One region of the Paenibacillus azoreducens genome, then DNA from elsewhere that is predicted to be linked to it. Evidence: predicted binding sites of a transcription regulator. Region 1 holds the regulator's gene; each other region holds the start of a gene.
What was found. Region 1 encodes Rex, which represses fermentation and respiration genes when NADH is low (regulators of the CRP and FNR family bind a similar motif). Its sites were predicted from a motif close to TTGTGAAATATTTCACAA; they were not measured.

Region 2: a site for Rex is predicted at 4,000-4,017, ahead of nadA (quinolinate synthase NadA). Genes of this name have one in related genera too.
Region 3: a site for Rex is predicted at 2,966-2,983, ahead of L6442_RS30925 (TorD/DmsD family molecular chaperone). Genes of this name have one in related genera too.
Region 4: a site for Rex is predicted at 2,927-2,944, ahead of lpdD (prenylated flavin chaperone LpdD). Genes of this name have one in related genera too.

What each region holds. Positions count from the first base shown of each region.
Region 1 is NZ_AP025343.1:2,764,152-2,769,578, reverse strand. It holds gene L6442_RS11985 (AAA family ATPase) at 1-935, opposite strand, end outside; gene L6442_RS11980 (hypothetical protein) at 935-1,459, opposite strand; gene L6442_RS11975 (cell wall elongation regulator TseB-like domain-containing protein) at 1,982-2,524, opposite strand; gene L6442_RS11970 (amidohydrolase) at 2,545-3,849, opposite strand; gene L6442_RS11965 (redox-sensing transcriptional repressor Rex) at 3,833-4,489, opposite strand; gene dinG (ATP-dependent DNA helicase DinG) at 4,751-5,427, opposite strand, start outside.
Region 2 is NZ_AP025343.1:7,175,473-7,180,899, reverse strand. It holds gene tilS (tRNA lysidine(34) synthetase TilS) at 1-884, shown strand, start outside; gene hpt (hypoxanthine phosphoribosyltransferase) at 932-1,471, shown strand; gene ftsH (ATP-dependent zinc metalloprotease FtsH) at 1,588-3,660, shown strand; gene nadA (quinolinate synthase NadA) at 4,062-5,000, shown strand; gene L6442_RS32175 (L-aspartate oxidase) at 5,139-5,427, shown strand, end outside.
Region 3 is NZ_AP025343.1:6,888,147-6,893,573, reverse strand. It holds gene L6442_RS30940 (glutamine--tRNA ligase/YqeY domain fusion protein) at 1-572, shown strand, start outside; gene L6442_RS30935 (MFS transporter) at 801-2,030, opposite strand; gene mobA (molybdenum cofactor guanylyltransferase) at 2,216-2,872, shown strand; gene L6442_RS30925 (TorD/DmsD family molecular chaperone) at 3,246-3,929, shown strand; gene L6442_RS30920 (TetR/AcrR family transcriptional regulator) at 4,167-4,754, shown strand; gene L6442_RS30915 (DUF418 domain-containing protein) at 4,751-5,427, shown strand, end outside.
Region 4 is NZ_AP025343.1:3,199,177-3,204,603, forward strand. It holds gene L6442_RS13975 (amino acid ABC transporter ATP-binding protein) at 1-676, shown strand, start outside; cyclic di-AMP (ydaO/yuaA leader) riboswitch at 928-1,084, shown strand; gene L6442_RS13980 (3D domain-containing protein) at 1,093-1,749, shown strand; gene L6442_RS13985 (polysaccharide deacetylase family protein) at 1,967-2,785, opposite strand; gene lpdD (prenylated flavin chaperone LpdD) at 2,985-3,452, shown strand; gene L6442_RS13995 (PspA/IM30 family protein) at 3,547-4,215, shown strand; gene L6442_RS14000 (DUF350 domain-containing protein) at 4,332-4,736, shown strand; gene L6442_RS14005 (DUF4178 domain-containing protein) at 4,807-5,313, shown strand; gene L6442_RS14010 (DUF4247 domain-containing protein) at 5,324-5,427, shown strand, end outside.

The sequences.
Region 1 (5,427 bases):
GACATGGACAAATGTCTTTGTTCTATTTCTTGTAAACCTTCGCGCATGGCATAAATGGCTGCCTCATTCATCACGCTTTCCAGTTGGGCCCCAGAGAAACCGAAAGATTCCTCGGCGATTTTCTCTAGGTTCGCTTCGGCATGAAGCGGCTTATTTTGGGCATGCAGCTCAAGAATATGCTTGCGCCCTTTTTTGTCAGGCAAATCCACTTGAATATGACGGTCAAAACGTCCCGGACGCAGCAGCGCGCTATCCAGCATTTCCTTCCGGTTGGTCGCCGCAATCAGTAAAATCCGCGGGCTGTCGGAAGAATAAATCCCGTCCATCTCGGTTAGCAGCTGATTCAAAGTTTGGTCATACTCCCGCTGCTGCCCGCCTTCGCGCTTGCCGCCGATCACATCGATTTCATCGATGAAAATAATCGCGCTTTGTTTGTTTTCCTTCGCCGCCCGGTTGCGTGCATCGCGAAATAACTCGCGCACGCGTCCCGCGCCGACGCCGACGTACATTTCAACAAACTCGCTGCCCGACGAAGCAACAAACACGGAATCCGTATAATGCGCCGCGGCTTTTGCCATCAGCGTTTTACCTGTACCCGGAGGACCGGTCAGCAGGATCCCTTTAATCGGGCGAATGCCGAGCTGGCGGATCTCCTCATGTTTGATCAGGAAATCCAGCGCCTCCCTCAGCTCTTGCTTCGCATTGTCCTGCCCGCCGATCTGTTCAAAAGTCAGCTTTTTCAGCCCTTTTTTCTTCCGTTTACGCTCCGCACCTGCGCCGACCGCCAGGCCGCCGCGAAGATTGGTCAAAAACAGCAGCCCTCCGACCAATAGCCCAATGAGAACAAGCGGAACGACATTTATGCCAATAAATCCGAGAAAAATAAAGAGTACCGGAATAAAACCAATCAAAATTTCTTTAAGCAATCTCGGCATTATTCCCACACCCCAATCTTGCCGGGGTCCCGGGGCAATACGATAAACTTGCTGTTGTCGCCTTCGCTAAGGCTGATATACACGTTTTTCGTATCCATCTCCGTTTGGATTTTGATGCCTGTATCTTTGGCCAGTTCCTGCAGCTTGGACGTTATTTCCGTATATTTTTTATTGTCCATGGCTTCAGCTACTGTGAACATGGCGGAATCCCAATAGCGGTTTAGCTTGTCCGAGGAATGGTCGACGAAATCGAATTTTAATGTGCGACTGCCGATCACGGATTTTCCTTCGGTCGTAATCCGGTTAACAAGCCCGGATACATTCGTATCCGGTTTTAAGTCGAGTTTCAAATCAATTTCATTGCGTTTTATATCAAATTGAGCGCTGTTTACGCCTTTATAATTTTGGATGATCTTTTGAAGCGGCCCCTGCATGGTGGTCTGACGATAAAAGAACCAGCCGCCAAACAGAAGCGCAGCCGATACAACAACCGTTATGACAATTGGTATTGGACGCAGTTTCAACTGTATGTCCTCCTCTCAAATGGAAAAATCTATATTATAACAACTCTAAAAACTTCGAGTCTCTATATCTATTCTTACGGCAACTCCGGCAAAAAGAGCTTTTTAAAGAGCAGCTGCCGCACATGGTTGCCAAGGCTTGTGAACGGTTTTCTCCCATGCAGATATAAGATCAAATCCCTCTGCACAAATCACTGGAAACTCCTGATGATCTGCATGAAATGACGTGAATGCAGCTTTTGGCCGCAAAAACCATGATATCTACTGAATACATAAAGAAGTATATCATATCGTATATACGATATCGAAGGTAATGTTATGAAATTATTAAACTATATTCTGTGTACGCCAAAGAACCCCATTTTCCAATGAGGTTCTTCCATTTTTTAGGACGTTTTTAGCAAAAGAGAAGACATCCATTGATCTAAAATAATCCCACAAAGTGACGTGTAGCCTTTGAAGCTTATTCCGATTACTTTGCGGGGACCCCGGAAGTTTATACTTTCTGAGATGTTGAAAAACGGATTACCTGTTTGGAAGCGTAAATGGCCCTCCGATGCTTTTGCCGTCGCGGAAACGATAAAATTGATAGTAATAATGATCTTTGCTGCGGTAAAACAGCTGCCAAACATATTCCCCGTTATACATTCCCGGCGTCAGCTTCATCTTGTCCGCATCAGGCATTTCTTGTTGAATCTTCTGCTTGATCTGCGTTTCCGACATGCCATCGGCAAGCAATTCCTGATGAACCGCTCCTTCGCCTGCTTTAACCTTGCCTCCACCTTCCATCCGAACCCAAACCATAACAGGGCGATTCTCTTTATCCAAACCTTCGATCACCCAGCAAACGCTATCCCAGACGGACTTGTATGACTCGGTTACCTTGACAAGCCCGCTCTCCTGCTTTGCTTTCAAAATGGCTGTGGTTTCTTCTGCGCGTATGTCCTGCGTTACATAGATATAATAGCGGTAAAGTCCGAATAGGATCAGCAGAAAAACTGCGATAGCAAGGAAAATCCATTTCTTTTTATTTTTCCAAACATTTCTTCTTGTTCTAATTCTAAGCATAAGCTACCTCTAAGCCTTTCTTAACGAGATAATAGGCTCTCAAAAGCGGCCTGCGCTTCCCGGCGGATCCGCTCTTCATCCAGTGTCAGGCAGGCGCCATGCTTGACAACTTGTTTGCCATCAACCCACACATGCTCAACGTCCTTGCCGCAGGCCGAATAAACGGCATGAGAGATCAAGTCGGTATGCGGCAGAAAATGCGCCTGATCGGTATTCAGCGCGATAAAATCAGCTTTCATACCTGGAGCCAAAGTACCCACATTGTTCAAGAAAAGCGACTGTGCCCCATAAACCGTTCCCATTTTCAATGCTTCCCCTGCCGGGATCGCCGTCGGGTCGCCGGAGACTCCTTTATGGATCAATGCCGCGAGACGCATTTCCTCGAACATATCGAGGTTATTATTGCTCGCCGCCCCGTCTGTTCCAAGCGACACAGTCACGCCAGCCTTCAGCATGTCCGTTACGCGTGCCACGCCGCTTGCCAGTTTCAGGTTGCTGCCCGGGTTATGGGATACGGCTACCTTGTTTTTTGCCAAAATTTCGATTTCTTCATCCGTCAAATGAACGGCATGAGCAACAAGCGATGGCCGGGAAAACACTCCGAGTTTCTCCAGATGGGCAACTGGACGCAGACCGTATTCAGTTACATTTTGCTCGACTTCGGCTTTGGTTTCAGACATATGGGTATGCATCGGCAAATCCATGTCATGAGCGGCCTGAACGAATTTTTCAATAAAGTCCGGAGGACAAGTATATGGCGCATGCGGTGAAATCATCGTCGTAATCCGTCCGCCTGCTTTACCGTGCCAGTCGCGGGCAAATCGGATGGCTTCATTCAGCTTATGGCGCTGAACCTCTTCCGGGCAGAGCCCGATAACGCCGCGCATCAAGGATGCACGGATTCCCGATTCTTCCGTTACCTTCGCTACTTGATCCATATGGTCGTACATATCCAGGAAGGTTGTCGTGCCGCCTTTCAGCATTTCAAGCACCGACAGCGAGGTGCCCCAATATACGTCCGATGAGGTGAATTTGGCTTCCATCGGCCACATTTTCTCCTGCAGCCAGATTTGCAAAGCCAGATCGTCACCATATCCGCGAAGCAGCGACATTGCGGCATGCCCATGCGTATTGATCATACCCGGCATAAAAAACAGATGGGTCCCGTCCATAACGGGTATATCGCCATCCAGTTCAGGCGTCTCCTCGCCCACATAAACGATAAGGTCGTCTTCAATGACCATGCAGCCTTGAATAACCGGCTTATCTCCATCCGCAACCGCAAAGCTGCCGTTTTTAATCATCCATCTATTTGTCGCCGTCATCAGCAGAATCGTCCTTTCCGTTATCCAAATAATAAGCCAAACTGAGCAGATCCGTAGTGAAATCCGCCGGATGAATCCGAATGTTCGCAGGTGCTTTCAAGATGACCGGCGCGAAGTTCAGGATCGCTTCGATGCCGGCTTCGATCAGGATATCGGCCACATTTTGCGCTTCGACATCCGGTACCGTAATGATCCCGATACGGATATTGCGGGCTTTGATCGTTTCGCGGAGCTCCTCCATCGGCTGAACGGTCAGCGTATTGATTTGTTTGCCGATCTTCTTCGGATTTTCATCAAATACGGCAATAATTTTAATGTTTTCCTTCAGGTAAAAGTTATAGTTTGAAAGCGCTTGACCCAAATTACCTGCCCCGACCAACACCGCGTTGATCTGCTGATCCAGGTTCAGGATGTGGCGGATTTTTTCGATCAGATACGAAACATCATATCCGATGCCTTTCCGGCCAAAATCGCCGAAATAAGCCAGATCCTTACGGATCTGCGCCGGATTGAGGTCGAGTCTCTGACCAAGTTCCTGGGAGGAAACCGTAGCGACCTCCCGTTTATGCAAGTCGCTCAAATATCTTAAATATACAGGCAATCTGCGAACAACTGCTTCGGATATTTTCTCCGATTTCATGCTTGTTCCCCCTATTTTTAGCAGCTTAATTAATCTATCAATGCTTAGAAAAACGTCTATCGTCGTACTTTCTAAGAAGACAGACCGCTTTTAGCGGATGTTTTTCTTGCGATATTAGGATGCGTTTCCCCCGGAGTTTTACTTCTACTATCTTAAAACAACCTCACAAAGAGTATCGGAAAGAAGTCCGACGCCTCTCAAAGAGGGGCGCTTTTGCGGAGCAAAAGTACTGAGTGACGTGTGGCTTCGAAGCTTATTCGATTACTTTGCGGGGACTCCGGAACTTTTAAGCCATTCGGATATACGAGGAACCATTTTTTCCGTATTCATATGCTCCATTTTGGGTCCAGGCAAGGAATAAAGAAAATACTTCCCGTAGTAGGATTCGATAACGCGCGTATCGTATACAATGACGATGCCGCGGTCATTCGCCGTGCGAACGAGTCGGCCAAAGCCTTGTTTAAAGCGGATTACTGCCTGCGGCACGGAAAGCTTCATGAACGGATTTTTTTTCTGACGCTGCAGAAGCTCGCTTTTCGCTTCGACGAGCGGATGGTTTGGCGGCTGAAACGGCAGTCTTACAATCGCCAGACATGTCAGAGCATCGCCGGGAATATCCACCCCTTCCCAAAAACTGCTCGTTCCGAGCAGCACCGAAGCGCTGCTGTCTTGAAATCTGCGGATAAGCTTGGTGCGGCTGCCGCTGTCAACGCCTTGGCCCAGCACTGCAATGTCACTGTTCGCCAAAGCATTTTTTAAAGGCTCGTGCACCTGACGCAACATCCTGTAAGAAGTAAACAACACCAACATTCGTCCATGAGTCGCCAGCGCGGCGTCGGCAAGGGATTGCACCAAAGTATCTACAAATACCGCATCGCCTACGCTCCCCTTAACGCTTGGGAAATCGCGCGGGATCACAAGGAGCGCCTGATCGCGGT
Region 2 (5,427 bases), 2.9 Mb from region 1:
AAAATGGTTATACCTATGCCATAGACAGCTCCAATTATTCGAATAAGTACCGGCGGAATGCGATCCGGCTTGATGTGCTTCCTTTTTTGGGACAATATAATGGGCGAATTAGTCAATCGCTGGTTCAACTAGCCGAAATTGCCGGAATGGAAGATGATTTCATGGGGCAGAGCGCGGATCTCGCATATCGCGAAATGGTACGGCAGAAGAATGGGGGACTTTATTTTGAGGCGCCTTCCTTTTTGCGATTACATGTCGCTTTACAACGAAGGTTGATTAAACTAATATTAAATTATCTGCCTTTAGGCTTCGAAATTGCAGATTTTCATAAGATTGAACTCATCCGCCAAAGCATAATTCAGAATAAAAGCACGACCTGGAGCCTCGATATTGGAGGAGGCTTGGCCTGCATACGCGAATACGATATGATATTGTTTATGCATAAGCCGCCAGAGCAGTCCAAAAGCTATACATATGAGCTGCAAGCTGCTGCTTTGGAACTGTGTATTCCTGAAATTGGCAAGAGGTTGAAAATGAAATTGCAGTCGCCTCAGAACAGTTGTTTTTCCGCAAGGGCCGGATCCTGCGCTGAAGCAGTGTTTGATGCCGGTCAATTGAAGTTTCCATTAACACTCCGCTCAAGACTGCCTGGAGATACCATGAAGGTCATGGGATTAAACGGAAGCAAAAAGGTAAAAGATATTTTCATTGATGCGAAGATACCTCCATCCGTGCGCTCCCGCATTCCTGTGTTGGTTGATGGTTCAGGCCACATCATTTGGATACCAGGGGTCCGGCGATCCGAGCATGCTGCGGTCGGTTCTCAAACGATATCCGTCCTTCACATGTGTCTGGAGGATATAAAGGCAGTGGAGCTACTGTAATGGTCATTGTAAGACTTTCATAGTATAAACGTAGGAGGTTCGCTCAGTTGCAAAACGATATTCAGGAAATACTTATCAGCGAAGAAGAAATTCAGAAGAAGATTAAAGAGCTTGGAGCCGAGCTCAGCAAGATTTATGAAGACCGCAATCCTTTGGTGATTTGCGTGCTGAAAGGTGCGTTTATTTTCATGGCCGATTTGGTTAAAAATATGACAGTACCTCTTGAGCTCGATTTTATGGCTGTATCGAGTTATGGTGCATCAACCCAATCCTCGGGCGTCGTCAAAATTATTAAGGATTTGGATGTGCCTGTAGAAGGACGTGATGTCCTGATCGTCGAAGACATTATCGACAGCGGTCTTACGCTTAGCCATTTGATTGAGCTTCTGAAGAGCCGCAATGCCAAATCGACGTGCGTAGTCACCCTGTTTGACAAACCGGCACGCCGTACGGTAGATCTGGAAGCGGATTACACCGGCTTCACTCTGCCTGACGCTTTCGTCGTCGGATATGGTTTAGATTACGCCGAACATTACCGGAACTTGCCCTACATCGGGATCTTGAAACCGGAAGTCTATTCCCACTAATGGTGATACTCCAGCCCATGGACGTGTTACTTACGGTTCATGCGAATACCACCTCTGTTGAGATGGTCAGACAGGCTATGGTAAAATAATTTAAGTGTTTTGAGAGGAGGTAGGGGATGAATCGGTTCATCCGGAATTCTGGTTTTTATTTGATTCTTTTTTTAGTTGTGGTGGGCATTGTCCAGTTTGTAAGCAACAGCGGTGAATCTGCTCACAATCCTAGATACGATGAATTTCGGCAAGAGATCAAGGCTGGAAATGTTAAGGATATAACGGTTCAATTTGACGGTTACGCCTATCTCGTAACCGGTAAATATAATCAAAAACCGGACAATGTTAAATCCGACAGCTTTTCGACCTATATTCCGGCTACAGATGCCGCGATTCAGGAACTGGTGGACGCCAGTGACAAAACCGGCATGAAATATACCCAAAAGAAAATGGAAGGCGAAAGCATTTGGCTGACGCTGCTTTCTTCCATGATTCCATTGGTTATCATGTTCATTCTCTTCTTTTTCCTGTTCAATCAGGCGCAGGGCGGCGGAGGCAAAGTCATGAACTTCGGCAAAAGCCGCGCCCGTTTATATAATGAAGAGAAGAAGAGGGTTACATTTGAGGATGTAGCCGGAGCCGACGAAGAGAAACAGGAGCTTGTCGAGGTCGTGGAGTTCCTTAAGGATCCGCGGAAGTTTGCCGCTGTTGGCGCGCGCATTCCTAAAGGGGTGCTGCTCGTAGGTCCTCCGGGAACCGGTAAAACGCTCCTCGCCCGTGCGGTGGCTGGCGAAGCCGGCGTTCCTTTCTTCAGCATTTCCGGTTCTGACTTTGTCGAAATGTTCGTGGGTGTCGGCGCATCCCGTGTCCGCGACTTGTTTGAGAACGCGAAGAAAAACGCGCCATGTATTATCTTTATTGATGAAATCGATGCGGTTGGCCGTCAGCGCGGCGCCGGACTTGGCGGTGGCCATGACGAACGCGAACAAACGCTGAACCAATTGCTCGTAGAGATGGACGGTTTCGGCGGCAATGAAGGTATTATCATTGTTGCGGCAACGAACCGTGCGGATATTCTCGACCCTGCCCTTTTGCGTCCGGGACGTTTTGACCGTCAAATTACGGTAGACCGTCCAGATGTGAAAGGACGCGAAGCGGTCCTGAAGGTCCATGCACGCAACAAACCGCTGACTAAAGACGTCAAGCTGGATGTTGTGGCGAAACGTACCACAGGATTTACGGGCGCCGAACTGGAGAACCTGATGAACGAGGCGGCCCTGCTTGCGGCACGCCGCAACCGGAAGGATATCTCCATGCGCGAGGTTGATGAAGCGATCGACCGCGTCATTGTCGGTACGGAGAAACGCAGTCGCGTGATCAGCGACCGCGAGAAACGGATTGTCGCTTACCACGAAGCCGGTCACACCATTGTCGGCTACTTCCTGGAAAATGCCGATATGGTTCACAAGGTTACGATCATTCCTCGTGGCCGTGCCGGCGGATACGTCATCATGATGCCGAAGGAAGACCGTATGCTCGTAACGAAGCAAGAGCTATTGGATAAAGTAACAGGCCTTCTGGGCGGCCGCGTATCCGAAGAACTCTTTATCGGGGAAATCGGAACAGGCGCATACAGCGACTTCCAGCAAGCGACAGGCATTGTTCGCAGCATGATTATGGAATACGGTATGAGTGAGAAGCTTGGACCGCTGCAGTTCGGTTCGTCCCAAGGCCAGGTGTTCCTGGGCCGTGATCTCGGACATGAACAGAACTACAGTGATTCCATCGCCTATGAAATCGATCAGGAAATGCAGCGCATGACCAACGAATGTTATCAGCGTTGTAAAGATCTGCTGATTAAGCATTCCAAAGAGGTTCACCTTATTGCAAATACGTTGCTTGAGAAGGAAACGCTTGAGCTTGAACAAATCAAGGAACTGATCGAGCAAGGTTACCTTTCGGAAGATGGACCGCGTGAAGAAGGAAACGATGGTTCTTCGGAAAACGGGGCGCCGATTATCGACACTGTTGGCGATGTGCGTGTCCGCATTCAAGGCAAAGAGGATGCATCCGATTTACCGGTGAATGAAATTCCGAATGATGTACCGGAGAGCCCTTCGGACATTCCGAACGATCCGACAAATCCGCCAGCGGATGAACCGGATACAGGTAAAGGCGGACCTGGAACAAAATTGTAAACCGCATCACAAGAATGAATAACCCGAAGGACGACGGCAATCGTCTTTCGGGTTTTTTTGTGCTTTAAGTCCAAAAGAGCAATGCGGAATTTCTAATAAATACCAGTTAGAAAATGTTTTTCATTCTGCGGGAAACACATCGTTCGCCGCTTTATAAATTTTTTTTATTTTTCAAAACAAGCTTTTTTATGTGAAGGTATACATGAAACATGCGATGCAAAGGGATTTTTTTGTGAAACAAGCCGTCCGGTTTTGAACTTGCCGCCCAATTGACAGTCCATGAAACCTTGTGTACATTAATTGGTAACTGAAAAGCCCTCAAAGCTTGAACACCCAACTTTGAGAGAAAATTCACAATCATATTAATCTTATGACGACATCACTAAAGGAGTGGATCTCTGGTGGAGGCTCTTGCGCTTCAGCACAAAGAGGAACAAAAACGGGAACTGACCGAAAAGCTGTTAAAGCTCAAAAAGGAAAGAAACGCAATCATTCTAGCCCATTATTATCAAAGGGACGAAATTCAAGAGGTTGCCGATTTTCGGGGGGATTCTTTTTTGCTTGCCCAGAAAGCAGCGCAAACCGATGCGGACACAATTGTATTTTGCGGCGTGCATTTCATGGGCGAAAGTGCCAAGATTTTGGCTCCGAACAAAACGGTATTGATTCCCGACGAGCGCGCCGGCTGCCCGATGGCCGATATGGTCAATGTGGATGGGCTGCGCAAGCTGAAGGCTCAGCATCCAAACGCCAAGGTTGTGACCTATATCAATTCTTCCGCCGATGTGAAAGCGGAGACGGATATTTGCTGCACTTCCTCCAATGCGGTTAAGGTCATTCAATCGCTGGACTGCGAGGAGATTATTTGGGTGCCTGACAAAAACCTGGGTCATTATGTACAGCAGCATACCGACAAGAAAATGATCATTTGGGAAGGATACTGCAACACGCATGATATGTTGACGGTGAAGGATGTTGTGGAGATGAAAGCGAAACATCCTAACGCCCAGTTTGTCGTGCATCCGGAATGCCGCCCTGAGGTTGTTGCGATGGGGGATTTCGTAGGCAGTACCACCGCCATTATCGACTACTGCAAAAAATCCGACTGCCAGGAATTTATTGTGGGTACGGAAGACGGAACCGGATACCAGCTTCGCCTGGACAGCCCGCATAAGACGTTCCGTTTCGCAACGAAGTTTCTGGTATGTCCAAATATGAAAGTGAATAATCTCAAAAAATTGGTAAAGTGTCTCGAAACGATGAAGCCGCAAATATATGTGCCGCCGGTTGTTGCGGATCAAGCCCGAATCTCCTTAGAGCGCATGTTACAAGTTCAGTAAGGCGCGATCAAGAAAATAATAGACCCATTAGATGCCCAGAATAGCGTAACAGTGGGCATTTTTCTTGCTAATTAGAGCAAACATTTTTTTGATCCGCCAGCATACGCTACTCTTTCTTTTAAGACAGGTGACCGATTTATGATTCCTCAATATTTGGTTGATTTTGATCTGCAATCCCTGCCATGCGTGAAGACGGACGTGATCGTTATTGGCTCCGGAATTGCAGGCCTATATACGGCAATTGAGACTGGTAAAGACCGCAATGTGATCATGATCACGAAAAATGCGCTTCTGGAAAGCAACACCCGTTACGCCCAAGGCGGTATCGCCGCCGTCACGGCGGAGGATGATTCACCGGCCTATCACCGCGATGATACGCTGATGGCCGGAGCAGGCCTATGTTCGTCGGCAGCTGTAGATGTGCTTG
Region 3 (5,427 bases), 3.2 Mb from region 1:
AAATTCCGTTCTCGCGCGAGATTTACATCGAGCAGGACGATTTTATGGAAGATCCGCCAAGCAAATATTTCCGCCTGTTCCCAGGCAATGAAGTGCGTTTGAAGAATGCGTATTTCATCAAGTGCAATGATTTTGTCAAGGATGAAAACGGGAATGTGACTGAAATCCATTGTACTTACGATCCTGAAACCAAAAGCGGCTCGGGCTTTACTGGACGCAAGGTTAAGGGTACGATCCATTGGGTGGAAGCAACCCATGCCGTTCCGGCGGAGTTCCGCATGTACGAACCGCTGATCAAACCTAAGGAAGATGAAGCTGAACAAGCTCTAGAGAACTTGGAAGCGGCAGAAACGGAAAAGGTCGAAAAATCATTCCTGGATGAAATCAACCCGAACTCCCTGGAAGTGCTTCAAGGATTTGTAGAACCCGGGATGAAGGAAGCCAATCCGCAGGATAAATTCCAATTTTTCCGTCACGGCTATTTCAATGTGGATCCGAAATATTCCAAGCCGGGAGAGCCGGTCTTTAATTTGATCGTATCGATGAAGAGCTCGTTCAAGCTGCCTAAATAAAATAACTTAGGGGTCTGAACAATTTCAATGAACCATAAAAGCCAGTCCGCAGAGATTTCTCTCGCGAGCTGGCTTTTATAATGTTTCGTTTAAGTTCAGGAATCTAGGCGTCTTTAGATTATAGAATGTATAAGTTTTAAGCGAAGCTTAAGTAATTCTATAATCGCAAGAAAAACATCCGCAAAATGCGGTCTGTCTTCTTAGAAAATACATCGATAGACGTTTTTCTTATAAATCCTCGGTTTCCTCTTCGATCACATCTGTTTTGGGATGATGCCCCTGCACGCGGATCCAATACCACATGGCCCCAAAGCCGATGGCTCCGAACAAGGCAAGCAGGAAGCCCATGTTATACATGGTCGCACCGCCGAAGTTCTGGTACAGCCATCCGCCTGCCAGGCTGCCGGCGACTGCGGAGATGCCGCTCCAGGTCAGCGTGAACAAGGACTGCGCCGATGCGCGGTGCACGGGAGGTACCAGCTGGCTGACGACCTGGGTGCCGACAAAGAAGTATCCGCCAAAGGTGATGCAGTGCATGATCTGAATTAGCGCAATTTCAAGCGGATTCGAAGCTTCCGCCATCAGCAGCCACCGGATGCAGAAAAGGATGCTCACCAAGGCCAGACATCCGATCAGCGTGGCAAGGGATCGCTTCAGGAAACGGTGGAAGAGAACCAGCACGGCGATCTCAAGGAAAGACGACAGGAATACGGCAAATCCGACCATCGTTTTCGAACCGCCAAGTTCTGTAATATACAGCGACATGAACGTATTATTCATGACATTGGGGACTGAGACCAGGATGCCAAGTAAAATAAAAGCAACGAAATAACGGTTAATGGCAAAGTGGGTGAAACCTCTCAGGCGGATCGGCGGTGTTGCCGAAGGCATTTTCCGCGAAGGGAGCAGCAGAACCGTACCCATAGCCAGGAGCAGAATGGCGGTCACAAGCAGCGACAGCCGGGAAATGCCGATCTGGTCAATGAGGAGTCCGGCGGAAACCGCGACGACTGCCCAACCGATGGATCCCCAATTTCGGAAGGTTCCGAATTTTTGCGGCTGATCCGCGACATACCCCAAAGTCAGCGTGTTGCTCTGAGCGAACAAAGGACTTTGGAAAAAGAAAAAGAGGATCGTCGCCAGGTAAACCATATTATAGGTGCCCGCATGGAACACAAATTGGATGAGAAGCAAAGTTCCGGTCATCATGACGAGCAGGATGCGCCTTGTATTTTGCAGCCGGTCACTCCAAATGGTCCAAAACGGATTGGCCAAAAGCGACACCAACGGGCCGAGCGCCATCAGGGTGCCGATTTCGAATTTGTTCATGCCAGCATCCTGCAGGTATAATTGAAAAAAGCTGGTGAAGATCACCATAGTCCCGTAGATCAAAAAATTAAAAGCCTTGAGCGGCATCAGCTTGGACTGTTTTTTCACATGATCTTGCACGTTGCACATTCCTTTCCGACCGAATGCAAATCGACGGAGGCCTAAGAGAAGCCGCCATCCCCACTTTATCATGTGTTGAAAAGGGATACAAACCAATAATTGATAAAATAACCAGTTACGTATTTTTTAAACAGCAAATGGCTCAAGTTTGTGAACACTCACATTTAATTATTGAAAACAAAGGAAGGGATTGGATGATGGAGACCTTAATCACAGGCGTCGTGTTGGCAGGCGGGCAGTCAAGGCGGATGGGAGCGAATAAAGCGCTGCTTGCCGTCGGCCGGGAAAAAGTGATCGAGACCATTATCGGCGCCATGTCGGCAGCGGTTCAGGACATTCTGATTGCGGCCAATGAGCATACTGCGGATGCCTACCGTGAGTTAGGCCGGGAGATCGCCTGCGACCGGTTTCCTGGACAGGGGCCGTTATCCGGCATCCATGCGGCGCTGCATGCGGTCAAAACGCCATGGATCATCGTTGCGGCTTGCGATATGCCTTTTGTTTCACCGGAGCTGTTTCTCTTTTTGCGGAAAATTGTAGCGGAAGAGGAAAGGCTTCACGCTGAGGAAGAAAATGTTCAAGCCGTGATTCCTCTGGAGGATGGAAGGGCGCAGCCGCTGCTGGCCGCATATCACATCAGCGCTCTACCTGAGCTGGAGGATGCTTTGCATGCCGGCAGGTTGCGGATGACGGACTGGCTGAACATGCTTCGTGTTCGCTACATTGCGGAAGAGACGTTGCTGCAAGAGACGGGGATTGATGCGGGCCATGTATTTTTTAACATGAACCGCCCGGAGGATTACCGGACAGCCGTTGAGAAACAGGGCGATGGAGAGGCGGGGGGTTGTTGATTCAACCCCGCTTAGGCTGAACGAGATACGGAAATGGTCCGGTTTATGAACATTCAATTAAAATTTAAAATAAAAGTGTGATTCCGCATTTTGATGTGAATAATATCACATATCAACCGATTATTTTAGGGTATGGTGAAATTAGGAGTAAGAAAGCGCTATCTTGTCTGTATATAGATCAAAACGAAGGATAACTTTTCGTTAAGTGCGAGTTCAAAAAGGACGGTACCGGAAGCCCCGGCTGAATTCAAGATTCGATGTCGAGCCAGCTCCCTGATTCACTTTTAAAAGCGGACTTTTTGAACAACATCTTTAATGGGTTATAAGGGTGAAGACGCTTATGTTATGGACCTTGATAAAGGAGGATTCAGCTATGACGACAACATTGGCATCGTTGCTGGAGACTGTGGAAGGGGCCCGATGGCTCCAAGGCAGGAGCTGGGTATACCAGTTTTTGATCGACTTTTTAGGGAATCCGCCGAGTTTGTCGCTGATCGCGCCGTGGCAGCGCCAGGTTGCTTTGCGTGAGGAAATGGTGCTTACCGAAGGGGGAAGAAGGCTGCAGCAATATTTTGGAGAGCTGGAACCTTGCGAGCTGTATGAGGTATGCCGGAGTGAGACGGAGGAATATGAACGGCTGTTTGCCGGGCCCGATGCCCTGCTTCCAAGCGTCCGTGAGAGTGTATACCGTTCCACCGATTTGCGCAGCGGGCAGCGATGCATGCAGCAAATCCGTGCTGTATACGAAGGTTGCGGTATTGTCTTCAACAAGTTGGACAGCGAAAAGGACGACCATCTCTCGATCGAGCTGGAGTTTATAGCGGTGGCCGGAGAATTTATGGATCAAACGCGGGATTTGCCGGATTGCCAGCTCATGTGGCTGGATACGCAGATTGATTTTTTGGAAAATCATCTGCTCCAATGGTCGCCGCAGCTGGCCAAGGAATTGTCGGCTCTGGCCCGCACCCCGCTGTATCGGGAAATCAGTCGCATCCTGGAGGAATTTATTCCATATGATCTGAAGATGCTCCGCGTGTTACGGAGAGAATTGGCTTAAATAAAGATCAATTTCATAATGCCAATTGCCGTTTGATCCAATATCTAGGTTCAACCACTCGATTCAAATCCATTATGAAATTGACTTACAGATAAAGCGAATGTCTATAAGGACGTTCGCTTTTTTTTTGGGGAAAAGGATGCTGCGATCATTCAAATGTTATAAAAAGCTCTTGAAAAGAAAATTAAGTTCTTGTATGATCTACTTACCGACCGGTAAGTAAGGGAGTTGATTAATATGAATATGAATAAAAAAATGACATATGAAGTCATTCTCGAAACCAGCTATCGGTTATTTGCGGAGCATGGTTTTGAAAAAACAAGCATGTCGATGATCGCCAAGGAATTGGGAATATCCAAGCCGGCTTTGTATTATCATTTTGCCTCCAAGGAAGCGTTGATCGATGTATTGTTTGAAGAAATTTGTCGGGGCATTGATTTCAGCCGGTTTTTTGACAAGCGGCAATATACGAAAGGAAATTTTGAGCAGCGGTTTATTGAAGATGGTTTGAATATGATTGGGCATCAGGACCAGAATTATTTGCAGATCATGAACCAGTACCATGCATTAGGATACCGGGAACCCAAATACATGCGCATGCTGATTGAAATTTTGGAAGGTTACACGAAGGGTTTTGCGGAACTTCTGCAGCATGGAGTCGACCTTGGTGTATTGCCGGAACAAGATGTTATGGTCCGGGCGGAGATGTTGACCATGATTATGGACGGAATGGACAATTTTATGAGTTATGGTTTTGAATGCCGTTATGAAGACATATGGAAAGTAACCGTGCTTAGTTTGATCAAGGGAGACCGCGTCCCATGAACATGTCCAAACAGAGAATAACCGCTCTGGATTATGCCCGCGCTTGGGCTATTTTCGGCATGATTATGGTGAATTACAAACTGGCCATGGGTGCTGACGGTTCTGGATCATACTTGCTGCGCATGTTTTCCGGGATTTTTGAAGGCAGAGCTTCCGCCTTATTCGTTGTGCTTGCAGGCATTGGCGTATCGTTGATGACCGCTAAAGCAAGAAACTCCATGGATCGGGAAGTCATCTGTTTGCAGCGGAAAACTTTATATAAGCGAGCGGCCTTTTTATTCGTTGCAGGCGTCCTCCTTTTGTTGACGGGCTGGAGCGCGGACATTCTTCATTATTACGCATTTTTTATGCTTGTCGCATCGGTGCTGATTGTTGCGCCCGATCGGGTGTTTCTGGTGATGTCCGTCATTACCCTGCTTGCGGCGCAGGTTATGCAAATATCGTTTAACTATGGTCAAGGCTGGAACCCGACCTTTCATGAATATACTGGATTTTGGACGGTTTCAGGATTTATCCGCAATCTGCTGTTTAACGGCTTTCACCCGGTTTTCCCTTGGGCATGTTTTTTTCTGATAGGGATGTGGATGGGCCGGCAAAAATGGCTGTACAGCGGCAACCATAAAAAAATACTGTTATTTGCGGTCTTAGGGACGATAGTTTTTGAACTTCTGTC
Region 4 (5,427 bases), 440 kb from region 1:
TTTGAAAGGCGTGGACATCGAAATCGCCAAAGGGGAAGTTGTCGTTGTCATCGGCCCCAGCGGATCGGGGAAAAGTACGTTTCTGCGATGCCTGAATCTGCTTGAGACGCCGACAAAAGGCGAAATCACCTTCGAGGGCGAGTCCATTACGGATAAAAAGCATAACATCAACCTCACGCGTGAAAAAATGGGGATGGTGTTTCAGCAATTCAATTTATTCCCTCATAAAACGGTACTTGAAAATATAATGCTTGCTCCGGTGAAGGTGAAAAAAATGCCGCAGTCTGAAGCCGAAAAAATCGCTTTGGAACTTCTGCGGACCGTTGGCCTTGCCGATAAAAAGGATGCATATCCTTCCCAGCTCTCCGGTGGCCAAAAACAGCGCATAGCCATTGCCCGCGCGCTGGCGATGCAGCCGCATGTGATGCTGTTCGACGAACCGACGTCGGCGCTGGATCCCGAGATGGTAGGGGAAGTGCTGGAAGTGATGAAAAAGCTGGCTGAAGGCGGCATGACCATGGTCATCGTAACCCATGAAATGGGTTTTGCCAGAGAAGTCGGCGACCGGATTATTTTCATGGATGGCGGACACATCATGGAGGAAGGCACGCCGGCGCAGGTGTTTGGGAATCCCCAAAACATCCGTACCCAAGATTTCCTCAGCAAGGTTCTCTAACAGGATGCTGCTTAAAGCTTCGTACAGGGTTCATAACCTTGGACGGAGCTTTTTTTGTCATATAAAGAAAGTACTCTGTTTACATAACAAAAATACTGTTAATAAATCGATTTATTTGTAACTAAATTCTTTAAAAGAATGTCATTTTTTTCGCAGCTTTATATATCAAAGTCACGCTGATAACGGAAGTTTTGTTTCTATAGATTGCAAACTGGTAACAATTTCATGCGCACAGGTTACAAAATTGTGATATATTGAATGAGCCGAAACTTTGAAACACAAAGTGCGGGGGAAAATTTTATCGTGAAATGTTAGTCATCACTTGGGGTGAATCGTTCATTGGAACGTAGGGTTGTCTCCTCAATCCGAATCCGACAGCTAACCTCGCAGGCATTGATGGATCTTAAGGAGGAACTATGAAGAAGAGATTTTTGACTGCTAAAATATTGACAGCTGCACTCGGCGTTACCTTGGCGATGCAAGCCACACCGATTCACGCGGATTCTGTACATGTAGCCAAAGATGGCGATACCTTTTATACTCTTTCAAAAACATACGGTGTAGGTTTAAGTCAACTTATGAACGCCAATCCAAACATTGAAGCAAACAACATCTATGCAGGCTTGAAATTGAATGTACCGGGACAAAACACGGTGAAGGCATATGCGGATCCGGCTCCAACGCTCATTTCCGCTTCCCTGAATGTTGATTCCGACCAAAAGGTCGTGGAAGCATGGGGGAAATCCTATAATTACACTAAAAAACTGCAAGTGAAAGCTTCAGCCTACTCCTCGGCAGCCAGCGAAAATGGAGGATGGGGCGCCGTCGATTATTTCGGCAATCCGCTTGAACTGGGAACCATCGCGGTAGACCCTTCTGTCATTCCGCTTGGCACGAAGGTTCTTATCACAGGTCACAGCTTCCCCGGTCTTCCTAAAAAAGCTTTCGTAGCCACAGCCAGAGATACAGGCGGCGCCATCAAAGGCAACCGCATTGACATCTTTGTTCCAGGCAGCGCGCAAAGCGTCAGCGATTTTGGTTTCCAGAACGTCGAATTGTATTTTATTAACTAGATGTTAGAAGCGCATTGACTTACCCCCGATCGCTTTTAATAAAACGGAGCCGCCCTCAAAAGTCTTTAAGACTTGAGGCGGCTCTTTTATCTATGTGAAGCTATGATGTTAAAAAGAAAAAGGTCCAATTCAGGGAAAGCATTACCCCGGGATTGGACCTTTTTTAAGGTGCTGCGTGCCCAGACAAGCACGCATTTTATTGCATTCAAGTACAGTCCTACTTGTCCTTTTGAATCCGAAGCAGTTTAGGGACGGTAACGAACGTGTACCCTTTTTTCTTCAGTGCACGGATAACTTCCGGAAGGGCCCCGATCGATCCCGACAAGTCCGAAGAGCTGCCTCCGCCTGCATGCTGTAAAATAATAGAACCTTGACCGGCCGTAGCCATAATATTTTTCTTTACAGCCTCTTTGCTGAGGCCTTTCCAATCCAAAGAATCCACATCCCAGTTAACGATTTTATAACCTTCCCGTTTGGCCCAGAGGAGCTGGTTTTCCGTTATATCGCCGTAGGGAGGGCGGATCATTTTCGGTTTGTATCCGATGATTCCGTACAAAAGGTTTTCCGTCCTGATAATTTGCTCCGTGTATTCCTCCATGGTCAGCTTATGAAACTGCGGATGGTTATAGGAGTGGTTTCCGATAACATGCCCCTCACGAACGATGCGGGCTACCAGGTCGGGATGTTTTTTAGCTCTGCTGCCTACGATGAAGAACGTCGCCTTTACCCCGTTTGCGGACAAAATGCGAAGGACCTGCGGCGTATAACGGGGATCGGGAACATCGTCAAAAGTCAGGGCGATCTGCTTGGTACGAGGACCGTGGATTTTGAAAGTTTCCGGGTATTTTTTAATGAGTTGGCCTAATTTCAAAACCCTTTCCTGGCGCTTTTCTGCTCTTTCGCGGCTGCTTGTTTCTTTTGCGGGCTGGGAAGAAACAGCTCCTTCTGCTAAGGCCGCCTGCAGGCCGGGCTCAGGGCACAGCAGGCTCATGACCAGCAGCGCGGCGAGGGCTTTGCCAAGACAAGTGTTTCTCATACAGATGACGGCTCCTTTCCACGGTATGCTGTCGGCAAATGTAATTGTCTATACTGTTATGTCCCAATTTGGAAGGAATTATGATGTTTTTTAGAAAATAGCCCCTCTTTTCCATAACCATCCCTCAAAGTGTATAATATAGTGTGAAAATATACGCAAGCTGGACGGCAAAGGCGATTTGGTGGCGGTTGGCTGGGGAATGTTGAAAGATACTTATCGGGCTCTGCATGCTTCGCGGGCGCTGGGGGGAAACGCGGATATTCCGAAAGCCATATTTGCGGGATTTAAAAATTCAGGCGGCAATGTGGAGGAGGCGCTTTTAGTGAATGCAACGAAGTGGGATATCCGTATTCAGGAGGTCTCTGCAGGGCGTGATATCTTACTTCTTCTTACTGGAGGAGAGGCGCATATCGGTGCTGTGGCTACCGCTTATTTTAACGAAGAAGACAAGGACGTTCAGGTTCGGACTGTGGATTTGCCCGGGCACCGCGAAGATGAACTGGCGGAATATATGGCGAAAACAGCGGCAAAGGCGCTTGGATGTACCGTCACCGTTGCTGCAGGAATTCACTACGACGGAATCAGCAAAGAGCAGATCCTTGACATCGTCGCAGAGGCAAAACAAGTATTTGAAGGCTATCTTAAAGCAGCGGTGAACAAAATCTAAAAAAATTTTTTTGAATTTTTGAAACGACTTCAAACTTGCTCCGTAAATGAATATCATAAGAACTATAATTCACTCTCTAGGAGGAAACAACAATATGTCTATTTTCAAAAGATTACGCGACCTTACTATGTCCAACATTAATGCAATCATCGACAAGGCGGAAGATCCGATCAAAATGACGGACCAATATATTCGCGACATGACGGAAGATCTCGAAGATGCTGAAAAAGCGGTGGCGGCTCAAATCGCCATTGAGAAAAAGTTCAAGCAGCTGTATGAAGAGCAGCAGGCACTCGTTGAAAAACGCACGCAGCAAGCTCATACGGCAGCACAAGCCCAAAACGTCGAGCTGGCGCGCCGTGCGCTTGAAGAAAAGAAAGCCGCTGAACAAAAAATGGAAGAGTACAAAGCAAGTTATGATCAAAACAAGGCGGCTGCAGATAACCTCCGCAACAAACTTGATGAAATGCGCAAACAGCTGACTGAAATGAAAAACAAGCGTGAAACGCTCGTAGCCCGTTATAACGCCGCCAAAGCGCAAACCGAAATCAACAAAGCTATGCAAGGCTTCAGCACGGATACTGCGTCAAACGGCATGAAGCGGATGGAAGAAAAGATGCTGCAAATGGAAGCGCAAGCGGAAGCCAGCAACGAAATGTCCTCCAAAGGCAAATCTCTCGATGAAGAGTTCGAAAAGCTTGGCACGGACAAACAGGTTGAAGACGAACTCGCTGCCTTGATGAAACAGTATGAAAACAAGTAATACGGAAGGCAAATAGAGCGTAGGGTAAAAGCAGCGAAGGGGACGGCTGGTAGGTAGCCTCCTTCGCTGTTCCTGCTGTATAAGATAAAAAGCGAGGTTGGTGGAGGCAAGTGTCAATGGATTTTAATACGATGATGGCGATCCTTGTCTGGACGGGATCAGGAGCGCTTCTCCTGTTTATTCTCATGTTTGTGGACTCGCTGTTCACAAAATACAAGGACTTTGAGGAAGTCAAAGCGGGCAATATGGCGGTAACCACGCGTTTAGTACTCAAATTGCTGGCGCAGGGGTATATCTTGTCCGTCTCCATAGGTAGATCCAACAATTTGCTGGATGCCATCATGGTATCCATCATCTCCTTCCTGATTTTACTTGTGCTCGAGGCTATCGTCCGGGTGCTGCTGCGCGTATGGGCCAAGCTTGAGCTTGATGTGGGCACGCAGCAAGGGAAGGTTGCTTACGGCTTGTTTGCCGGTACGCTTCACCTGGTAGGGGCGTTAATTATTACCGCTTGTCTATAAGTACGAGTTCGAAATGGCCGGTTTTCAGCAATTCAACAAACTAAGTATGGACCATAAGGAGTTATAATCTATGAGCGTATTCAAACGAATTGGCAACCTGTTTGCGAAGCCGGAACCGCCCAAAGCCGAAAAAAGCATGTTGTCCCTTATGCCTGGCGATATTTGCGAAGTATCGCTGGTTACGTATGAAGTGACGGGAAGAGTGCATAATCGCGGACGCAATGCGGTGGTTCTGACGCTGCAGGATGGCAACACGATTGCTTATTTGCATATTGAAGAACGTGAAACGCTGCAGTATGCCCTGTACAGTCCGCTCGACGGGCGGCTCGATAATCCGAGCGAAGTGCCGACCGAGCTGGAACTGGATGACAAAGTCTTCTTTCTGGAGGAAGAGTATGAGGGCTTTGTGCTGATCCACGGCAAAACGCCGTTCACCCAAGGAGGACAACAGCATGTATGGCAGTACCAGTCCGATGATTACGGATTGGTACGGATCGAATGGCAGAACGGGCGTTTCATGCTTTATGAAGGAGAGAAAGTACTGCCGGGGGATGTAAAGGTCATCCGGGCCAACTAGGAGTGATTGTATGAAAGGATGGAAGGGGCGACCCTTGCTTGGAATAAAAATTGCACTGGTCTTAAGCCTTGTCCTGTCGCTGTTGACCGGCTGCGGTATCGGTTCCCCGAACGT